2 regions of the Glutamicibacter soli genome follow, and region 1 is predicted to be linked to the other one. Evidence: riboswitches for the same ligand, from Rfam matches in the RefSeq annotation. Region 1 holds a riboswitch; the other holds the start of a gene.
What was found. Region 1 has a riboswitch for glycine ahead of cycA (D-serine/D-alanine/glycine transporter). Riboswitches for the same ligand answer to the same signal wherever they lie in the genome.
Positions count from the first base shown of each region.

Region 2: linked by a shared signal. The riboswitch ahead of gcvP (aminomethyl-transferring glycine dehydrogenase) and the one ahead of cycA (D-serine/D-alanine/glycine transporter) in region 1 are both predicted to bind glycine.

Region 1 is NZ_CM125969.1:3,278,134-3,287,335, forward strand. Features, by position in the region: gene ACTX90_RS15570 (thiamine pyrophosphate-dependent enzyme) at 1-1,640, shown strand, start outside; gene ACTX90_RS15575 (amidohydrolase) at 1,637-3,298, shown strand; gene ACTX90_RS15580 (M20 family metallo-hydrolase) at 3,342-4,622, shown strand; gene ACTX90_RS15585 (FUSC family protein) at 4,701-5,744, opposite strand; gene ACTX90_RS15590 (MarR family winged helix-turn-helix transcriptional regulator) at 5,741-6,193, opposite strand; glycine riboswitch at 6,460-6,558, shown strand; glycine riboswitch at 6,559-6,667, shown strand; gene cycA (D-serine/D-alanine/glycine transporter) at 6,881-8,374, shown strand; gene ACTX90_RS15600 (GMC family oxidoreductase) at 8,463-9,202, opposite strand, start outside.
Region 2 is NZ_CM125969.1:2,911,828-2,921,029, reverse strand. Features, by position in the region: gene ACTX90_RS13855 (APC family permease) at 1-252, opposite strand, end outside; gene ACTX90_RS13850 (serine hydrolase domain-containing protein) at 515-1,672, shown strand; gene ACTX90_RS13845 (SGNH/GDSL hydrolase family protein) at 1,683-2,471, shown strand; glycine riboswitch at 2,578-2,675, shown strand; gene gcvP (aminomethyl-transferring glycine dehydrogenase) at 2,841-5,687, shown strand; gene gcvT (glycine cleavage system aminomethyltransferase GcvT) at 5,698-6,819, shown strand; gene gcvH (glycine cleavage system protein GcvH) at 6,879-7,259, shown strand; gene glyA (serine hydroxymethyltransferase) at 7,259-8,581, shown strand; gene ACTX90_RS13820 (L-serine ammonia-lyase) at 8,759-9,202, shown strand, end outside.

The DNA of each region.
Region 1 (9,202 bases):
TGACTATGTCTGCCGGACATCTGATCGTAAAAACTCTCGAAGCACATGGAGTGGAACGCGTATTCGCAGTTCCCGGCGAAAGCTACCTAGACGTATTGGACGGATTGCATGACTCGCCTATCAATACGGTAGTCACCCGTCACGAAGGCGGAGCCGGATTCATGGCTTTGGCCGAAGGAAGGCTAAGTAGTACTCCAGGAATCGCCATGGTAACCCGTGGCCCCGGAGCCGCGAATGCGATGATCGCAGTTCACACGGCTTGGCAAGATGCCACGGCTCTTGTCTTGTTCGTAGGCTTGGTTCCGTTGTCTGACCGAGGTCGTGGTGCATTCCAAGAATTCAGCCTGGAAGGTTGGTTTTCCACTACTTCCAAAGCCGTCTACCAGTTGGACGATGAGAATCAGGCTGGCCAAGTCGTAGCCAGAGCCCTGCGGCTGGCATCGTCTGGACGGCCAGGACCGGTAGTCGTGGGTCTTCCAGAAGATGTACTGGTTCGACTCACATCGTCTCCGGTGCCAACACCACAACCCCTGCCGACCGCGGCACCTGATTCCGAGTCGCTTTCCATCATCACGAGCTTGATTGCAGACGCAGACCGGCCTGCCATCGTCGTCGGTGGTGACGGTTGGGATACGAACTCCTCTGCGATACTAGGTGAGTTCGCTGTGGCCGCCAGGATCCCGTTGTTTGCTGATTGGCGAGCCTACGATGCAGTCGATCACGACTGCGAAGCTTACGCCGGCTGGCTCGGGTACGGCAGGTCTGACCATGCAGCTGTGGCACTTGGCGAAGCCGACCTGTTAGTTTTCTTGGGATGCAGCCGAACCGATGTTCTATCTGAGGGCTACACCGCCGCGATGAATACCCCGACAATTGTCGTGACTCCGGATGCTTCATTGGAAGGGCATGCAGGTCGTCTAGACATACATGTAGGAGTTTCGCCTATATCTTTCATCTCGGCCCTGCCCTCTTCCGATTCCGTCCGCGGAAAACGCGAAGCTACGTGGATGCAAAGGCTTCGTGCGGAACAGGTGGCCTTCACCAGGCCTGGCCGCGATGGTGGAGTTGGTGTTGATTTGGCGGCAGCATTCGAGACCCTTGAAGAGGTTTTAGACAGCAACCGGATCATTTCTTATGGTGCAGGAAACGCGACTCTTTGGGGCCATCGGTATCTCAGCCACCACGGTCCAGGAACTTTGGTTGGACCCCGCAACGGGGCAATGGGCTTGGCAGTACCGGCGGCGGTAGCCGCTAGCATCAGCAATCCAGGACGCCAGGTGGTGGCGATCTGCGGGGATGGAGATTTCTTCATGAATGCTCAGGAGCTTGCTGTCGCTTTTGCCCAAGGCGCTTCGCCAATAGTCATCGTTGTCGACAATGGGATCTACGGAACGATTGTGCAACATCAAAAACTTCACTACCCAGGCCGGCCGTCTGGAACAGACATGGTGAACCCGAACTTCGCACGGTGGATCGAGGCATTTTCCGGACATGGTGAGTACGTGGATCAAACAGAGGATTTCGCTCCAGCTTTGCGCCGCGCGTTGGCCCATGGTGGTCCTGCATTGTTGCACTTGAAAACTGATCCCGAAACTATGGGGCCAGGAACCGTTGCGCACAGCCAGGAGGTCTCGGCATGATGCTCGATCTTCTGGTGCGAGCCAAGACCATCCTAACCATGGATGAGGACCGTCCTACAGCACAATGCATGGGTATCTTCGCTGGACGCATTCTAGGATTCGACGAGCAGATTCAGGGCCTCTCAGCCACGCAAACCATTGATTTTGGTTCCGCCGTCATTACTCCAGGATTCATTGATGCCCATTGCCACACCGCATGGTGGGGCTTGGGGTTATCCGCCGTGGATCTGTCCGGAGCTCGTGGTTTGGAGGAGCTTTATGCCCTATTAGAAGCGCAGATGCACGAGTTAAAGGATCAGCCAGGTGTCTGGCTCAACGGCACTGGTTTCAATCAGAAAGACCATGACGGTCAGTTTCCCGACCTCCGCCGCTTAGACGAGATCACGGGCGACCGACCAATGTACTTGCGACATGTTTCCGGACATGCGTCTATAACCAATAGTGCCACTTTGAAACTCGCAGGTGCTTTTGAATCCGATTTCCAAAATCCTATCGGTGGTGCCATCGTCCGGGATGCCTCTGGACAGTTCACCGGTGTGGTGGAGGAATCAGCACAATCGTTGGTGCAGCGCTTGGTCCTGCCCTATTCGATCGAACAGCTGACGGCGGCTATTGATGAAGCAACCTCCCGATATGCGGCCTGCGGAATTACTTCATTTACCGAAGCGGGTGTTGGAGGAGGTTGGATTGGTCATTCTCCTATTGAGGTCACCGCGTATCAACAAGCACTAGCAGAAAAGCGTCTTCATGCCCGCGCACAGCTGATGCCCGCGCTGGATGCTCTGCGTGAGCAGGATTCTCATGTCTCGGACGCACATGGCACAGGGCGTGGACGAGGGCTGGACCTAGGCGTCTTAGCCGGATTCGGAAATGAATTCGTCTCCTTCGGTCCAGTGAAAGTATTCATGGATGGTTCTCTGCTTGGTGCTACGGCTGCGGTGACAGAGGACTACTGCGGGCATTCGCATAACACTGGATACCTGTTGAACACTCCCGAGGAATACCGAGAAAGCGTTTCCGCGGCGTACCGGGCCGGCTGGCCTGTAGCGCTTCATGCAATTGGCGATGCGGCCATCGATCTGGGCATAGAAATCATTGCGGAGCTACAGGAACGCTATGGCCTTAACGCATTGCCGAATCGCATCGAACATTTCGGCATTGCTAGGCCCGATCAAGTCTCTGCTGTAGCTAGCCACGGAATCGTAGTGACACCGCAGGCATCATTCATCGGGCCGCTGGGCGACCAGTTCGCAGCATTAGTCGGACCGGATCGCGAGAATTGGCTATATCGCGGCCAGTCGTTGTTGGACGCTGGTGTACTGGTTGCCGGCAGTTCAGACCTTCCTGTTGCAGATAACAACGTGCTTCGAGCAATTGATTCCGCAGTGACGCGGCGAACCGACAAGGGACTGGTCCTCGGAGGATCCGACGAATGTCTCTCGCCTCTGGAGGCCTTGCGCCTGTATACCGTCAATGCTGCAAAAGGTACTGGACAGTTCGAGGATCGAGGATCGCTTTCCCGAGGCAAGCTGGCCGACTTTGTCGTGCTCTCGGAATCGCCGCTGGAGGCTGACGAAATCGCAGCCATTGAGGTACTCGGGACTTACGTCGGAGGCCGATCAAGCTTCACCAAGTCAGAAATTCCCGCCCATGTGTAGACCCACAGGGTGCAGGTCAATAGATTAAAATTCAGGAGAGAAGATGAAAATCCATCACGAATCGTTCTTGGCAGACTTCGCTTCAATGAGCCGCAACGGTGCCACACCTGGTGGTGGCGTTGACCGACAGGCAGCTACGACGGCAGACGGACAAAATCGAAACTGGTTCCGTGGGCTAGTGGAGGGCCACGGGTTCTCCGTCCACTATGACAACGTGGGCAACCAGTTTTCCCTACTGGAACTATCTCCAGGAGCTCCATGGATCGCTGTGGGATCGCACCTTGATTCACAGCCATTGGCAGGGCGTTTCGACGGCGCGTATGGCGTTTTGGCAGGGGCCCACGCTGCATTACGCGTGCGTGAAACCATACAAGACAACGAATCAGCGAAATTCAATATTGTTGTCGTCAACTGGTTTAACGAAGAAGGCTGTCGTTTCAAGCCATCCATGATGGGTAGCGCAGTTTTTACGGGTAAGCTTCCAGCCCCGCAGGTTCTGGCAACAACTGATCCTCACGGTGTGAGTGTTCGCGAAGCTCTCGAATCAATTGGAACCATAGGTGATTTTGAGATCGAGGTGGTTGCATACGTAGAGATCCACATTGAGCAAGGACGCTCTATGGAAGACCAGGGGCTAGACATAGGGCTGGTCGAATCGACCTGGGGTGCAAACAAGTACGAATTCATAGTTCACGGGGAGCAAGCGCATACCGGAGCTACCATCATTGCAGACCGACAAGATGCCTTGCTTGGTGCCAGCGCGCTCGTCGTCGCTGCGCGAGAGGTCGCTTTGGAACATTCCACCGATGAACACATGGTAATCACCTCCTGCGGCGAATTCTCCGTGTACCCCAACTCGCCCGTGGTTGTAGCTAGTCGTGTAAATCTTCTGGTGGATCTTCGATCTACCGATGCTGACGTACTAGCCGCAGCGGATGCGGATCTGCGCTCCCGTGTGAAGCGAATCGAAAAGCTGGCAAATGTCAGCATCGAACGGGGTGCTGAGCATGTCTGGGCTGCAAAAGCCTACGATCAGGCGGGACTCAAGCTGGCTGCCGACGCAGCGCAATCCCTGGGCCTCCGGCATGGGGTAGTCCGGACACTGGCCGGGCACGACTCAACGAATATGAAAGACATTGTCCCAACCATCATGTTGTTCGTCCCCAGCGTGGAGGGTATCAGCCACAATGAACGCGAGCTGACACACGACAAGGACATGCTAGCTGGACTAGATCTTCTCGCCGAAGTACTTCATCGCGTTGTACAAGGCCAATTCGTTCCAGCGGATGCGCTCCTTGTCTCTGCAACCGGGCAGTCTCAGTAGATCATGCTCGGCGACGAATATTGGCGCCCTTAAACTCGTTTTTGGGGCGCCAATTGGAATGGCTTCTCCCACGCGGTCTTAGTTCTGCTTTTGCTCGACGTGCTTCTGCTGACCCACGACGATGCCGATCGCCACGCTCAGCGCCGCACCGGTGGCCGCCCCGAGCACCGTCATGGTGACCCGGTCAACCAGCAGCACCATGGGATCCTCGGGGCTGGCGAGGTGCACCATGAGCAGCGCGACCATGGTCATGAAGACCATGCCCACCGCGTAATTGCGCAGGATGACGACCTCGATGCAGAACTGGCCGACCAGCGCCACCGCAAGCAGCACCCAGAGATTGGGTTCGAAGACGAACACCGCCCAGGTCAGCAGCACGCCGATGCAGGTTCCGACGCAGCGTTGCAGGGCCCGGGCAACCCGGCTGTGGACGGTTGCCCCCATCACCCCGGAAATTGCGCCAAGGCTCGCCCAGTACCAGTGGTCTCCCCCAAGAAGATAGGCCACGACACCGGCCAACAAGACGGCGATGCCCATGCGCACGGATTCATGGACCGATTTCTCGGTCGGCGCCCAGGTGGGTTCCGCCTTCAGCGCGGCCGCCAGTCGGCCGCGTCGGGCCGACAGCCCGAGCATGACCAGCAGGCTGAACAATGCGGTGCCCGCACCGACCAGCAGCACCCCGATGAAGCTTTCGCCGCTTGCCGGAACCGAGAGGCAGGCACCGCCGGCGAACACCGCGAAGATCGGTCCCGGCGGAAGCCAGCGCACCCCGCGCGACACCAGATTGGAGCCGAAGGCGATCACGGCCAAGACAAGTGCATCGACGATGAACGGCGTCTGGAGAAAGGAGAACAGCGTGCCCAGCAGCATGGATGCTACCTGCACCGCGCCGCAGCTGAGCTGCTGCCAGAAGCGGACCGCGTAGTTGTCGTAGCGGCCGAAGACTGCGCAGAAGGCGCCGAACCCTGCATACATCGCCCAATCCATCCGTCCCAGGCTGGCGAGGATGAGCAGCGGCACCGCCAAGCAGAACGTGGCCCGGGCCGCGGGCCGCAACGCCGGCATGCGCGGGGCGACGGCAACGCTGTGCTTCCAGATCTGTTGTGCGTGGGCAATCACGGGCGAGCTTCCTCCTCGCTGGCGACTACCAGCTGCAGCAGGCCGCGCAGCTGGTCGCGCTGGGCCGCATCCAGCACGCTGTAGATCTTCTCCTCGCCTTCGCGGGCCGCTTCGACGGCACGGTCCGCAAAACGACGCCCTTCAGCGGTCAGCTCGATGAGCCGGCGGCGGCGATCCGCCGGGTCCACGGTGCGCTGCAGCGTACCGTGCGCTTCCAGCCGGTCGAGGTAGGCGACCATATGGCCGCGGTTGATATTGGCCCGGTCGGCCAGGTCGTTCTGGTACATCGCGCCGGACTCTTCCAGTGCGCTGATGATCGTGAAGTGGTGGCGCGTCAGCCCCTCGGCGTCCATGAGCGCACCGAGCGCCGTGGTACCCACGCGCCCAACCCGGGTCGCCAGATAACTCAAGGAGTTCCATTGGAATTGGGGCGGTTTCTGTTCATTCACCCACCGAGAATATCATTTCACGATGAAATGATTTCATAGCGGTACAGATTGCCGCCCCGAACGCGACCCAGGGGCGGGAACCTGGGGTCTCATATTAAGCGTTGCGCCGTTTCAAACTTTAAGCCACAAGACGGAATTGAAACGCACTTGTCAATAAGGATTTTCGAAAGGACCTTTTGAGGCTTTACGACGATTTTCCGGCAGATTCAATTTGCATCGCTTCACGTTTCCAAGGCATACTGTGATGGCAGTCACCAAACAGCCATTGATGCGTGGCGGGAGAGCCCCGTCCTGAACCAAGGGCGGGCGCCGTAGGAGCAATTCCTCCCCGGGAAACTCTCAGGCCCCCGTACCGCCACGAACAGGCACATCTGGAAAGTAGCGCGATGAAGGTCGCGCTCACCGAAGGAGCAGGCTTCGCCCAGTATTCGGCGCGAAGTGAAAACTCTCAGGTACGCAAACAGATTGGGGAGGAACATCAGAACAGTGCCGCACTCGCGGGCACGCCCATGATGCTCCCCCGTGGTCGCGGCAGGCACTTGCTTTGAGCGCTTGAGCCTTATGCGGCCGAAAACAGGAGAACACCACGATGCGCGTGTTCGAAGGTAGCGCTGTCCGCGGACAGGCCCACCGGCTTGTCCCGGATTGCGTCGGGTGCGGGATCCCCCACTCCCGGAAGGCGCCTGAATGAGCTCAACCAGCTCTGCCCCCAAGCTCGAACGCGGACTCTCCAATCGCCATATCCAGCTCATCGCAATCGGCGGCGCCATCGGCACCGGCCTGTTCATGGGCTCCGGCAAGACCATCGCCGTCGCCGGCCCCTCGGTCATCTTCGTGTACATGATCATCGGCTTCATGCTCTTCTTCGTCATGCGCGCCATGGGCGAGCTGCTGCTGAGCAACCTCAACTACAAGACCTTCGCCGACTTCGCCGGCGACCTGCTCGGCCCCTGGGCCGCCTTCTTCACAGGCTGGACCTACTGGTTCTGCTGGGTTGTCACCGGCATCGCGGATGTCGTGGCCATCGCGCACTACGTCGCCTTCTGGTGGGGCGACCTGCCCCTGTGGATCCCGGGCCTGGCCTGCATCGTCCTGCTGCTGGTGCTGAACCTGAGCACCGTGAAGGCCTTCGGCGAAACCGAATTCTGGTTCGCCCTGGTCAAGATCATCGCCATCGGTGCGCTGATCGTGGTGGGTCTGGCCATGGTCATCACTGGATTCCAGCACAACGGCATCAGCTCTTCCTTCTCCAACCTCTGGGCGCATGGAGGTATGTTCCCGAACGGCGCCATGGGCTTCGTGGCCGGCTTCCAGATCGCAGTGTTCGCCTTCGTGGGCATCGAACTGGTCGGCACCACCGCGGCCGAGACCAAGGACCCGGAGAAGACCCTGCCCAAGGCGATCAACTCGATCCCGCTGCGCATCCTGTTCTTCTACGTCGGCGCGCTGCTGGTGTTGATGATGGTCGAGCCGTGGACGCTGTTCTCCGCCGAGGAATCCCCGTTCGTCGGCATGTTTACCCTGGCCGGGCTGGCCGGCGCCGCGGGCATCATCAACTTCGTGGTGCTCACCTCCGCCACCTCCAGCGCCAACTCGGGCATCTACTCGACCTCGCGCATGCTGCGCGGCCTGGCATTGGAAGGCGACGCCCCGAAGAAGTTCGAGCGGCTCTCCTCCCGCAAGGTGCCGCGCAACGCGCTGATGTTCTCATGCATGTTCCTGCTGGCAGGCGTCGCGCTGCTCTACAGCGGCGACTCGGTGATGGCGGTGTTCACGCTGGTGACCACCATTTCAGCCCTCTGCTTCATGTTCGTCTGGTCGATCATCCTGCTCAGCTACCTAGCTTACCGGGCCCGCCGCCCGCAGCTGCATGACGCCAGCGCCTTCAAGATGCCCGGCGGACGGTTCATGCCGTACGTCGTGCTGGCATTCTTCGTCTTCATCCTGTGGGCTTTGACCACCCAGGCCGACACGCTGGTCGCGCTGATCGCCACCCCGCTCTGGTTCATCGGGCTGGGCATCGGCTACCTGGGGGTCCGCCGCGATCCGAAGCACGAGGCGCTGCGCCTGGCCCACGCCGGCAAGGTCGCCCACGAGCGCCGCGAGGCGGCCGCCTACCGCAGCACCGTGTCAGCCGGCGCAGCCCAGGCCGAGAAGGCCAAGGAAAGCATCGACAGCTAGCGCCTTTGGGCAACCATCGAGGGCCTCGCAACGTCACGGGATGACGGTGCGAGGCCCTTGGCGTCAGCACGGGAGAACAGGCCGGCGGCTACCGGCTCGCGGCCAGGTCTTCCAGCAGGAACTTCGCGCCGAGCTCACCGATCAGCACCGCCGGGGCGTTGGTGTTGCCGGTGGTGATGCGCGGCATAATGGACGCGTCGATGACCCGCAGGCCCTTCAGCCCGTTGAGCTTCAGCCGCGGATCCACCACCGCCTGCGCGTCGACGCCCATACGGCAGGTGCCCACCTGGTGGTGGTAGGTCACCACGTTGTTGCGGATGTAGTCCTCCAGCGCCGCGTCGTCCTGCACCTCGGCGCCCGGATAGACCTCCACCGCTCCCCAGTCCCCAGCCAGCGCCGGCTGCGCCATGATGTCGCGGCACTGCTTGATGGAGAACAGGAACGCGTCCATGTCCCGCCGGTCATCCAGCGCGTTGAGGTCGATGCGCACCGGGTCGTCCAGCGACGGCCCGGACAGCGTCAGCTCGCCGCGGCTGTGAGGGGCAATGATGCCCGAGTGCAGGGTGAATGCCGTGCCTTGAACCGGTTCCATGCCCGGCGAGTACATCGGCACGGAGAAGAAGATCGGCTGGGTGTCGGGCACGTCCAGATCCTCCCGCGACTTGGCGAACAGGTGGGTCTGCGACACCGAGATGCCGGTGCGCGGCGCCGGGATGTCCTTGGCAGTGGTCTGCCCGATCACCGGGGCCAGCAGGTGGTCGTGCAGGTTCTTGCCGACCTGCGGGGCATCCAGCAGCGGAGCGACGCCGGCGGCCTCCAACTCCGCCG
Region 2 (9,202 bases), 370 kb from region 1:
GCCCGCCGCGTGGGGATACTTGGTGACCAGCTCCATGTAGCTGAAGGCGGTCAGCGTCGCAATGGCGAAGGCGATCAGGAACGGCAGCCAGGCGGCGCCGCCGACCTGTCCGGCGACCTTGCCGGTGATCGCGAAGATGCCTGCGCCGATGATGTCGCCGATGATGAGGAACATCAGGAGTTTGGGGCCGATGACCCGCTTGAGTTCGGCGGGTTGTCCGCCTGGAGTTGAGTCTTCTCGGGTTGCAGTCATAGGCGGATGAGCCTTTCCAATCTTCGATTCGAGCTGAAGAATGCGACATATTTTGTCGTCGTCTATTCAATGGGCGAAATCGATCACTATGCTAACAGCAATAAATGCTTGTCGTTCCGGCCTTTTCGGAGGTTATTCCTCCGTTTATTGAGAATGGCTCTTTGAGGAACTTATGGTTCAGGCATGATTTCGCCGGAGAACGCGAATTTCCGCTGCGGCTACTAGTGTTAGTTGCAAAGAGACATGCTTTCGAAGGATTTAGATGGAATCGGTCATAACTGACGACTTTGCCCCGCTCGCGCAGGCGCTGCAGGGCCGTGCCGCAGTGGAGGACGGCTACTCGGCGCAGCTGGCCGTGTACCACCGCGGCGCCCTGGTGTTGAGCCACAGCGTGGGGGAGCACCTTTCGGGGGATGCGCTCACCTGCGTGTTCTCCTGCACCAAAGGGCTCAGCGCACTGGTCATCGCCCTGCTGGTCCAGGACGGGCTGATCGATCCGGTCGCCCCGATCACCGACTACTGGCCCGAATTCGGCACCCACGGCAAGGGCAAACTGAGCGTCGGGGAAGTGCTCAGCCACCAGGCCGGAGTGCTGGGCGTCCCCGGCGGGGTGCCCAGTCAGGTGTTGCTGAACTCCTCGGAATATGCCAAGATCCTCGCCACCATGCCGAGCATCTGGCCGCTGGGCCAGAACATCGTGGGCTACCACGCCATCACCATGGGTGTGCTCATGGAGGAACTGGTCCGCCGGGTCACCGGCAAAGAGCTGAAAGAGGTCTTCGAGGAACGCATCCGCAAGCCCCTGGGCGTGGACGCGTATATCGGGCAGGACGACTCGCTGGAACCGCGCTACCGTGACGTGCTCCCCGCCGCCCCGGCCGAACCGGCATTCTTCGACCCCTTCTCCCCGGCAGGCCTGGCAGTCAACTCGGCCTCCGGGTTCGCGCTGGACAGCGGTCCGGTCTACAACTGGCACGAGCTGGCCAACTCCCGGCAGGTCCGCAGGCTCGGCCCGGCCTCCATGGGCGGCGTCGCCGATGCCCAGTCGCTGGCGGCCATCTACGCGGCCTCCTTCGGCCCGGTGCCCTCACTTGGCGCCGCCCGGGGGTTCCTGAGCGAGGACACCTGGTCCCGGGTATCCGCGGAGCTCGTCTACGGGCACGACCGCACCAACGGGCTGCTCCAGGCCTTTGCCCTGGGATTCATGAAGGCCACCGCCCGCAACGACTATGGTTCGATCTTCGCCTACGGCCACGACGGGGCGAACTCCTCGCTGGCCTTCGCCGATCCGGCCTACCAGCTCGGCTTCGCCTACATTCCGTCGCGCAACGAGGGCGAGAAGAGCATTTCCACGGGCGTGCAGCTCAGCCAGCTGGCGCGCCAGGTGGTTATCGGCAAAATGATGCAGGCCAAGGGCTAGGAGGAAGAGCATGGCAAAGTTTCTGGCAATGGGGGACTCCTTCACCGAAGGCGTTGGCGACGACGATCCGCTGCGCCCCAACCAAGTGCGCGGCTGGGCGGACCGGGTGGCCGAGGTGCTGTGCGCCCGCGGCGACTGGGAATACGCGAACCTCGCGATCCGCGGCAAGAAGATCGGGCAGGTGATCAACCAGCAGATGGACCAGGCGCTGTCCATGAAGCCCGACGTGGTCTCCCTCTACGCCGGCGGCAACGACATCCTGCGGCCCAAGGCCGACCTCGAGGCGCTGATGCGCAGCTACGACAGCATGGTCAAGCGCTTCGCCGATGCCGGGATCACCGTGCTGCTGTTCACCGGCTTCGACACCGTCGACTCGCCGCTGTTCTCCAAGACCCGCCCGCGCACCGCGATCTACAACGAAAAGGTGCGCGAGATCGCCGACCGCTACAACACGCTGGTCGCCGACTACTGGCGTTGGCGCGAATTCTCGGACGTGCGCTACTGGGCCGTGGACCGCCTGCACATGGGCACCGCCGGCCACACGCTCATGGCCGCCAAGGTGCTGGACGTGCTCGGAACCCATGGCGTCACCGAGGGCAATTGGTCCTCCGACATCGAAGTTCCGGTGCTGCCAGCGGCTGCGGTGAACGCCCGCGGTCAGAAACTGCGCCAGGACCTCGGCTGGGCCCGGGAATACCTGGCTCCATGGGTCAAACGCCGCCTGACAGGCACTTCCTCGGGGGACAGCCTGAGCGCAAAATACCCGGACTACATCCGGCTGGGCGCGGAAAGCAGCTAGCGCGCGTCATGCAGGGGCTCCGGGGCCGAAAGATTGTTTGCAGTTGGCCCCGGGGCGGGTACCATGGGAGGTGTGTTGTGGGTCATTGGCCCGCAACCGACGCCATAGAAGGATGGCGGGAGAGTCCCGTTCACACCATGGACGGGCGCCGTAGGAGCAATTCCTCCCCAGGAAACTCTCAGGCACCCGTACCGCCATCAAGAGGCAACTCTGGAAAGTAACCGGCCTGTTCCGGTTCACCGAAGGTGCAAGCAACCGGTTTGGTAGGCCGGCTGCGTAAAACTCTCAGGTTGTGCAACAGGGATGGGGAGGGACAGCGACCTTCCTTTGGCATGCGCCAAGACAGATCCCCATGGAGACACCTGCACCATGACCATCACGCAGACTTCTGCTAACACGAACAGCGAATTCGTGTCCCGCCATATCGGCCCGCGTCAGTCCGACGTCGAGACCATGCTCCAGACCCTTGGCTACAACAGCCTGGACGAGCTGATCGACACGGCAGTTCCCGCCGACATCCGCCAAGATGCCGCTCTGGACATCCCGGATGCACTGACCGAGACCGAGGCACTGGCCCACCTGCGTGAGCTGGCATCCAAGAACGTCATGAAGACCCAGATGATCGGCCAGGGTTTCTACGACACCATCACCCCGGCAGTCATCCGCCGCAACATCGTCGAGAACCCGGCCTGGTACACCGCCTACACCCCGTACCAGCCTGAGATCTCCCAGGGCCGCCTCGAAGCCCTGCTGAACTTCCAGACCATGGTCATGGACTTGACCGGCATGCCGATCGCCAACGCCTCGCTGCTGGACGAATCCTCCGCCGCCGCCGAAGCCGTGCTGATGATGCGCCGCGCCAACAAGAAGAAGTCCAACGGCAAGACCGTGCTGGACTCCAACATCTTCCCGCAGACCATCAAGGTCGTGCAGGGCCGTGCCGATGCGCTGGGCTTCGAGGTCGAGGTCGCCGACCTGTCCGCGGGCTTGCCGGAAGGCGACATCTCGGGCATCGTGCTGCAGCAGCCGGGCAACGACGGCTCGATCGCCGACCACGCCGAGGTCATCGCCGCCGCCAAGGCCGCCGGCGCGATGGTCACCGTGATCGCCGACCTGCTCTCGCTGACCATGATCGCTGCCCCGGGCGAGCAGGGAGCCGACATCGCGGTCGGCAACACCCAGCGCTTCGGCGTGCCGCTGTTCTTCGGCGGCCCGCACGCCGCCTACATGGCCGTGGCCAAGGGACTTGAGCGTTCCATGCCGGGCCGCCTGGTGGGTGTCTCCACCGACGACGCCGGCACCAACGCCTATCGCCTGGCCCTGCAGACCCGCGAGCAGCACATCCGCCGCGAGAAGGCCACCTCCAACATCTGCACCGCCCAGGCGCTGCTGGCCATCTGCGCCTCGATGTACGCCGTCTACCACGGCCCTGCAGGCCTGAAGCAGATCGCCACCCGCGCCCACAACCACGCCCGCGTGCTGGCCAGCTCCCTGGTCGCCGGCGGCTTCGAACTGGCATCGCAGGCCTTCTTCGACACCGTGGTCGTGACCGTCAAGGACGCCGAGGAAGTCATTGCCAAGGCCAACGATGCAGGCATCAACCTGCGCAAGGTCTCCGGCACCCAGGTCGGCATCTCCACCGACGAGACCACCACCTCCGCCACCGTCAAGGCCCTGGCCGGCGTCTTCGGCGTGGAACTGTCAGCACCGGAAGGCTTCGAGATCCCCGAGGGCCAGGTGCGCACCAGCGCCTACCTGACCCACCCGATCTTCAACACCATCTCCTCCGAGACCCAGATGATGCGCTACCTGCGCCGCCTCTCGGACCGCGACCTGGCCCTGGACCGCACCATGATCCCGCTGGGCTCGTGCACCATGAAGCTGAACTCGGCCGCCGAGATGGAATCCATCACCTGGCCTGAGTTCGCCTCCATCCACCCGTACGCCCCGGCAGCGCAGACCGCCGGCTGGCGCGAGCTGATCACCGACCTGGAAGGCCGCCTGACCGCGATCACCGGCTACGCCGGCGTCTCCATCCAGCCGAACGCCGGGTCCCAGGGCGAGTACGCAGGCCTGCTGGCGATCTCCGACTACCATGCTTCGCGCGGCGAGTCGCAGCGCAACGTCTGCCTGATCCCCGCCTCGGCCCACGGCACCAACGCCGCCTCGGCAGTGCTGGCCGGCATGAAGGTTGTGGTCGTCAAGACCGCAGCCGACGGCACCATCGACGCCGGCGACCTGGATGCCAAGATCGAGGCCAACAAGGACGTGCTGGCCGCGATCATGATCACCTACCCGTCCACCCACGGCGTGTACGACGCCGACGTGCGCGAGGTCTGCGGCAAGATCCACGACGCCGGGGGACAGGTCTACATCGACGGCGCGAACATGAACGCCCTGGTGGGTCTCGCCCAGCCGGGCAAGTTCGGCGGCGACGTCTCGCACCTGAACCTGCACAAGACCTTCTGCATCCCGCACGGCGGCGGCGGTCCGGGCGTCGGCCCGATCGGCGTGGGCGAGCACCTGGTGCCGTTCCTGCCGGGCGACGCCTCGGGCACCTACTCCGAGCGCGACGGCGTGCCAGTGGTCGCCACCGCCTTCGGCTCGGCCGGTGTGCTGCCGATCTCCTGGGCCTACATCGCGATGATGGGCAGCGAGGGCCTGACCAGCGCCACCAAGCACGCGATCTTGAACGCGAACTACATCGCCAAGCGCCTGAATGAGCACTTCCCGATCCTGTTTACCGGCAACAAGGAACTGGTTGCGCACGAGTGCATCCTGGACCTGCGCGAAGTCACCGCCAAGACCGGCGTCACCGCAGAAGACGTGGCCAAGCGACTGATCGACTTCGGCTTCCACGCACCGACCCTGGCTTTCCCGGTCGCCGGCACCCTGATGGTGGAGCCGACGGAGTCGGAGGACCTGGCAGAGATCGAGCGCTTCATCGAAGCCATGATCACCATCCGCCAGGAAATGGAAGAAGTGCTGGCCGGCGTCTACGAGCTGGCCGAATCCCCGCTGCGCCGTGCCCCGCACACCGTGGCGGCAGTGGTCAACAGTGGTTGGGACCGCAAGTACACCGTCGAGCAGGCAGCCTTCCCGGTCGCCAGCCTCAAGGTGGACAAGTACTTCCCTGCGGTGGGCCGCATCGACGGCGCCGGCGGCGACCGCAACCTCATCTGCTCCTGCCCTGCTCCAGAAGCCTTCGAAGTCTAGGAACATCGCAATGACTGAAACCATCACCAAGCACACCGCGCTGCACGGCAAGCACGAAGCCCTGGGCGCGAGCTTCACCGACTTCGGCGGCTGGGACATGCCGCTGAAGTACGGTTCGGAACTGGCAGAGCACAAGGCGGTGCGCTCCACCGCGGGCCTGTTCGACCTGTCCCACATGGGCGAGGTCTGGGTTTCCGGCCCGCAGGCAGCCAGCGCGCTGAACACCGCGCTGGCCGGCAACTTCGCCCTGATGAAGGTCGGCAAGGCCAAGTACTCGCTGATCCTGAACGAAGCTGGCAAGATCATCGACGACCTGATCGTCTACCGCATGGAAGACGAAAAGTACCTGGTGGTGCCGAACGCCGGCAACGCCCCGGTGGTCGCCGCCGAGCTGGCCAAGCGCGCCGAGGGCTTCGACGCGCAGGTGCAGGACGCTTCCGCTGATGAATCGCTGATCGCGGTCCAGGGACCGAACGCCGAGGCCATCGTGGCCAAGCTCGCCGCCGACGAGGCCGGCGCAGCTATCGTCACCGAGATGAAGTACTACTCGGCCGCCTACACGAAGCTCGGCGGGGTGGACGCCATCCTGGCCCGCACCGGCTACACCGGCGAGGATGGCTTCGAGCTGATCATCAAGAACGCCGACGCCGCCGGCCTGTGGGACACCATCGTGGAGATCGGCAAGGACCATGAGCTGGTTCCGTGCGGCCTGGCCGCACGCGACTCGCTGCGCCTGGAAGCCGGCATGCCGCTGTACGGCAACGAGCTCTCGCTGGAGCGCACCCCGTTCGACGCGGGCCTCGGCGCGGTGGTCTCCTTCAAGAAGGAAGAGGACTTCGTCGGCCGCTCCGCGCTGGAGGCAGTGCGCGAGCAGACCCCTGCCCGCAAGCTGGTGGGCCTGAAGGGCCTGGGCAAGCGCGCAGGCCGCGGCGGCTACGCCATCGTCAAGGACGGCGCCGTCATCGGAGAGATCACCTCCGGCCAGCCTTCGCCGACCCTGGGCTACCCGGTCGGCCTGGGCTATGTCGATGCGGCCTTCAGCGAAGTGGGCACCGAGCTGGAAGTCGACCTGCGAGGTAAGACTTTGCCATTTGTTGTCGTGGAACTGCCGTTCTACACGCGCGCCAAGTAACGTTAAACAAAGAGGGCATAGCCTAACGCCCCCTATTTCCCCTTGGGAGAGGAAAAATCGTGAGTAAAGTTCTGTCATCGTTGCGCTACTCGGCCGAGCACGAGTGGATCGACGCATCGTCCCCAGCCAAGATCGGCATCACCCAGATTGCTGCCGACGCGCTGGGCGACGTTGTTTACGTAGACCTGCCAGAGGTCGGCGACACCGTCACCGCCGGCGAGACCTGCGGCGAAGTCGAGTCCACCAAGTCGGTCTCCGACCTGTACTCGCCGGTCACCGGCACCATCGTCGAGGTCAACCAGGAAGCAGCGGACAACCCTGCCATCCTGAACGAGGATCCATACGGCGCAGGCTGGCTGTTCACCGTCGAGGTCGAGTCCGAAGGCCCGCTGCTTTCCGCAGCCGACTACGCAAGCGCGAACGGTGGAAACGTCGAGTAATGAGCAACAAGACTTATGAATCACTGGCACCGGCATCGCTGACCCAGTCCCTGGCCGAGCTGGATCCAGAGGTCGCGCAGCGTATCGATGCCGAGCTGGCCCGCCAGCAGCGCGGCCTGGAAATGATCGCCTCGGAAAACCACACGGCCCAGGCCGTGATGCAGGCTCAGGGTTCGGTGCTGACCAACAAGTACGCCGAGGGCTACCCGGGCCGCCGCTACTACGGCGGCTGCGAAGAGGTCGACGTCATCGAGACCCTGGCCATCGAGCGCGTCAAGGAACTGTTCGGCGCGAAGTTCGCCAACGTCCAGCCGCACTCCGGGGCCCAGGCCAACGCGTCGGTCTACCACGCGCTGGTGCGTCCGGGCGATACCGTGCTGGGCTTGAACCTGGCCCACGGCGGGCATTTGACCCACGGCATGAAGATCAACTTCTCCGGCCGCCTGTTCAACATCGTCCCGTACGGCGTGGACGAGGAGACGAACCTGGTGGACATGGACGAGGTCGAGCGCCTGGCCATCGAGCACCAGCCGAAGATGATCGTGGCCGGCTGGTCGGCCTACCCTCGCCAGCTGGACTTCGTCCGCTTCCGCGAAATCGCGGACAAGGTCGGTGCGTACCTGTTCGTGGACATGGCGCATTTCGCCGGCCTGGTCGCCACGGGGCTGCACCCGTCGCCGGTGCCGCATGCGCATGTGGTCACCTCGACCACGCACAAGACCCTGGCAGGCCCTCGCGGCGGCATCATCCTGTCGAGTGATGCGGAGATCGCCAAGAAGCTGAACTCGGCGGTGTTCCCTGGCCAGCAGGGTGGCCCGCTGGAGCATGTGATCGCGGGCAAGGCGGTGGCGTTCAAGATCGCCGCGTCGCCGGAGTTCAAGGAGCGCCAGCAGCGCACCTTGGCCGGTTCGCGGATTTTGGCGCAGCGGTTGACCCAGGCCGATGTGGCCGCCAAGGGCATCAGCGTGTTGACCGGCGGCACGGATGTGCACCTGGTGCTGGTGGACCTGCGCCACAGCGAGCTGGATGGGCAGCAGGCCGAGGATCTGCTGGCGCAGGTGGAGATCACGGTGAACCGCAATTCGGTGCCGTTTGATCCGCGTCCGCCGATGACTACCAGCGGGTTGCGGATCGGCACCCCGGCGTTGGCGACCCGCGGGTTCTCCGAGGAGGCGTTTGCCGAGGTTGCGGAGATCATTGCGCAGACCCTGATTGCCGGGGCCGAAGGCAACACCGGGGTGTTGCCGGAGTTGAAGGCCCGGGTTCTGGAGCTGGCCGCAGCCCACCCACTGTACCCGGAGCTGGCCAAGGTTTCCGAGTAGCATCTTCAAACGAAGATGAGGGCCCGGAAAGCGGCGAAAAAGCGCTTTTCGGGCCCTCAGTCTCTCTACTGCCGAAAATACGCGGCACAAGAAGGACGGCAGGGGGAAGAACCCTGCATGACAGACAAGCCGATCCGGGTTTCACCCGGATCCCAAGATCTAAGGATGTGATCCGCTATGGCGGTAAGCGTATTCGATCTCTTCTCGGTAGGCATCGGACCATCGTCCAGCCACACCGTGGGACCAATGCGTGCGGCCCACGCTTTCATTGCGCATCTGGTGCGCGAGGGGCAGCTCCCCGCGGTGGAGAGCATCCGCGTTGACGTCTACGGTTCGCTGGCCGCCACCGGCCGCGGGCACGGAACCTTCACCGCCATCATGCTGGGGCTGGAAGGCTTCGAGCCGGAAAGCATCCTGCCGACCCAGGTTGATTCCCGCCTGGCGGACATGGACGCCAGCGGCGTGCTGCGCCTGGCCGAGCAGCTGGGGCACCGCAAGGACCTGGACTACCGGGTCGAGGACATGATCCAGCACCCGCTGACCGTGCTGCCCCGCCATACCAACGGCGTGAAGTTCATCGCCTTCGACGCCCAGGGCGCCGAACTGTCCAATGAGACCTTC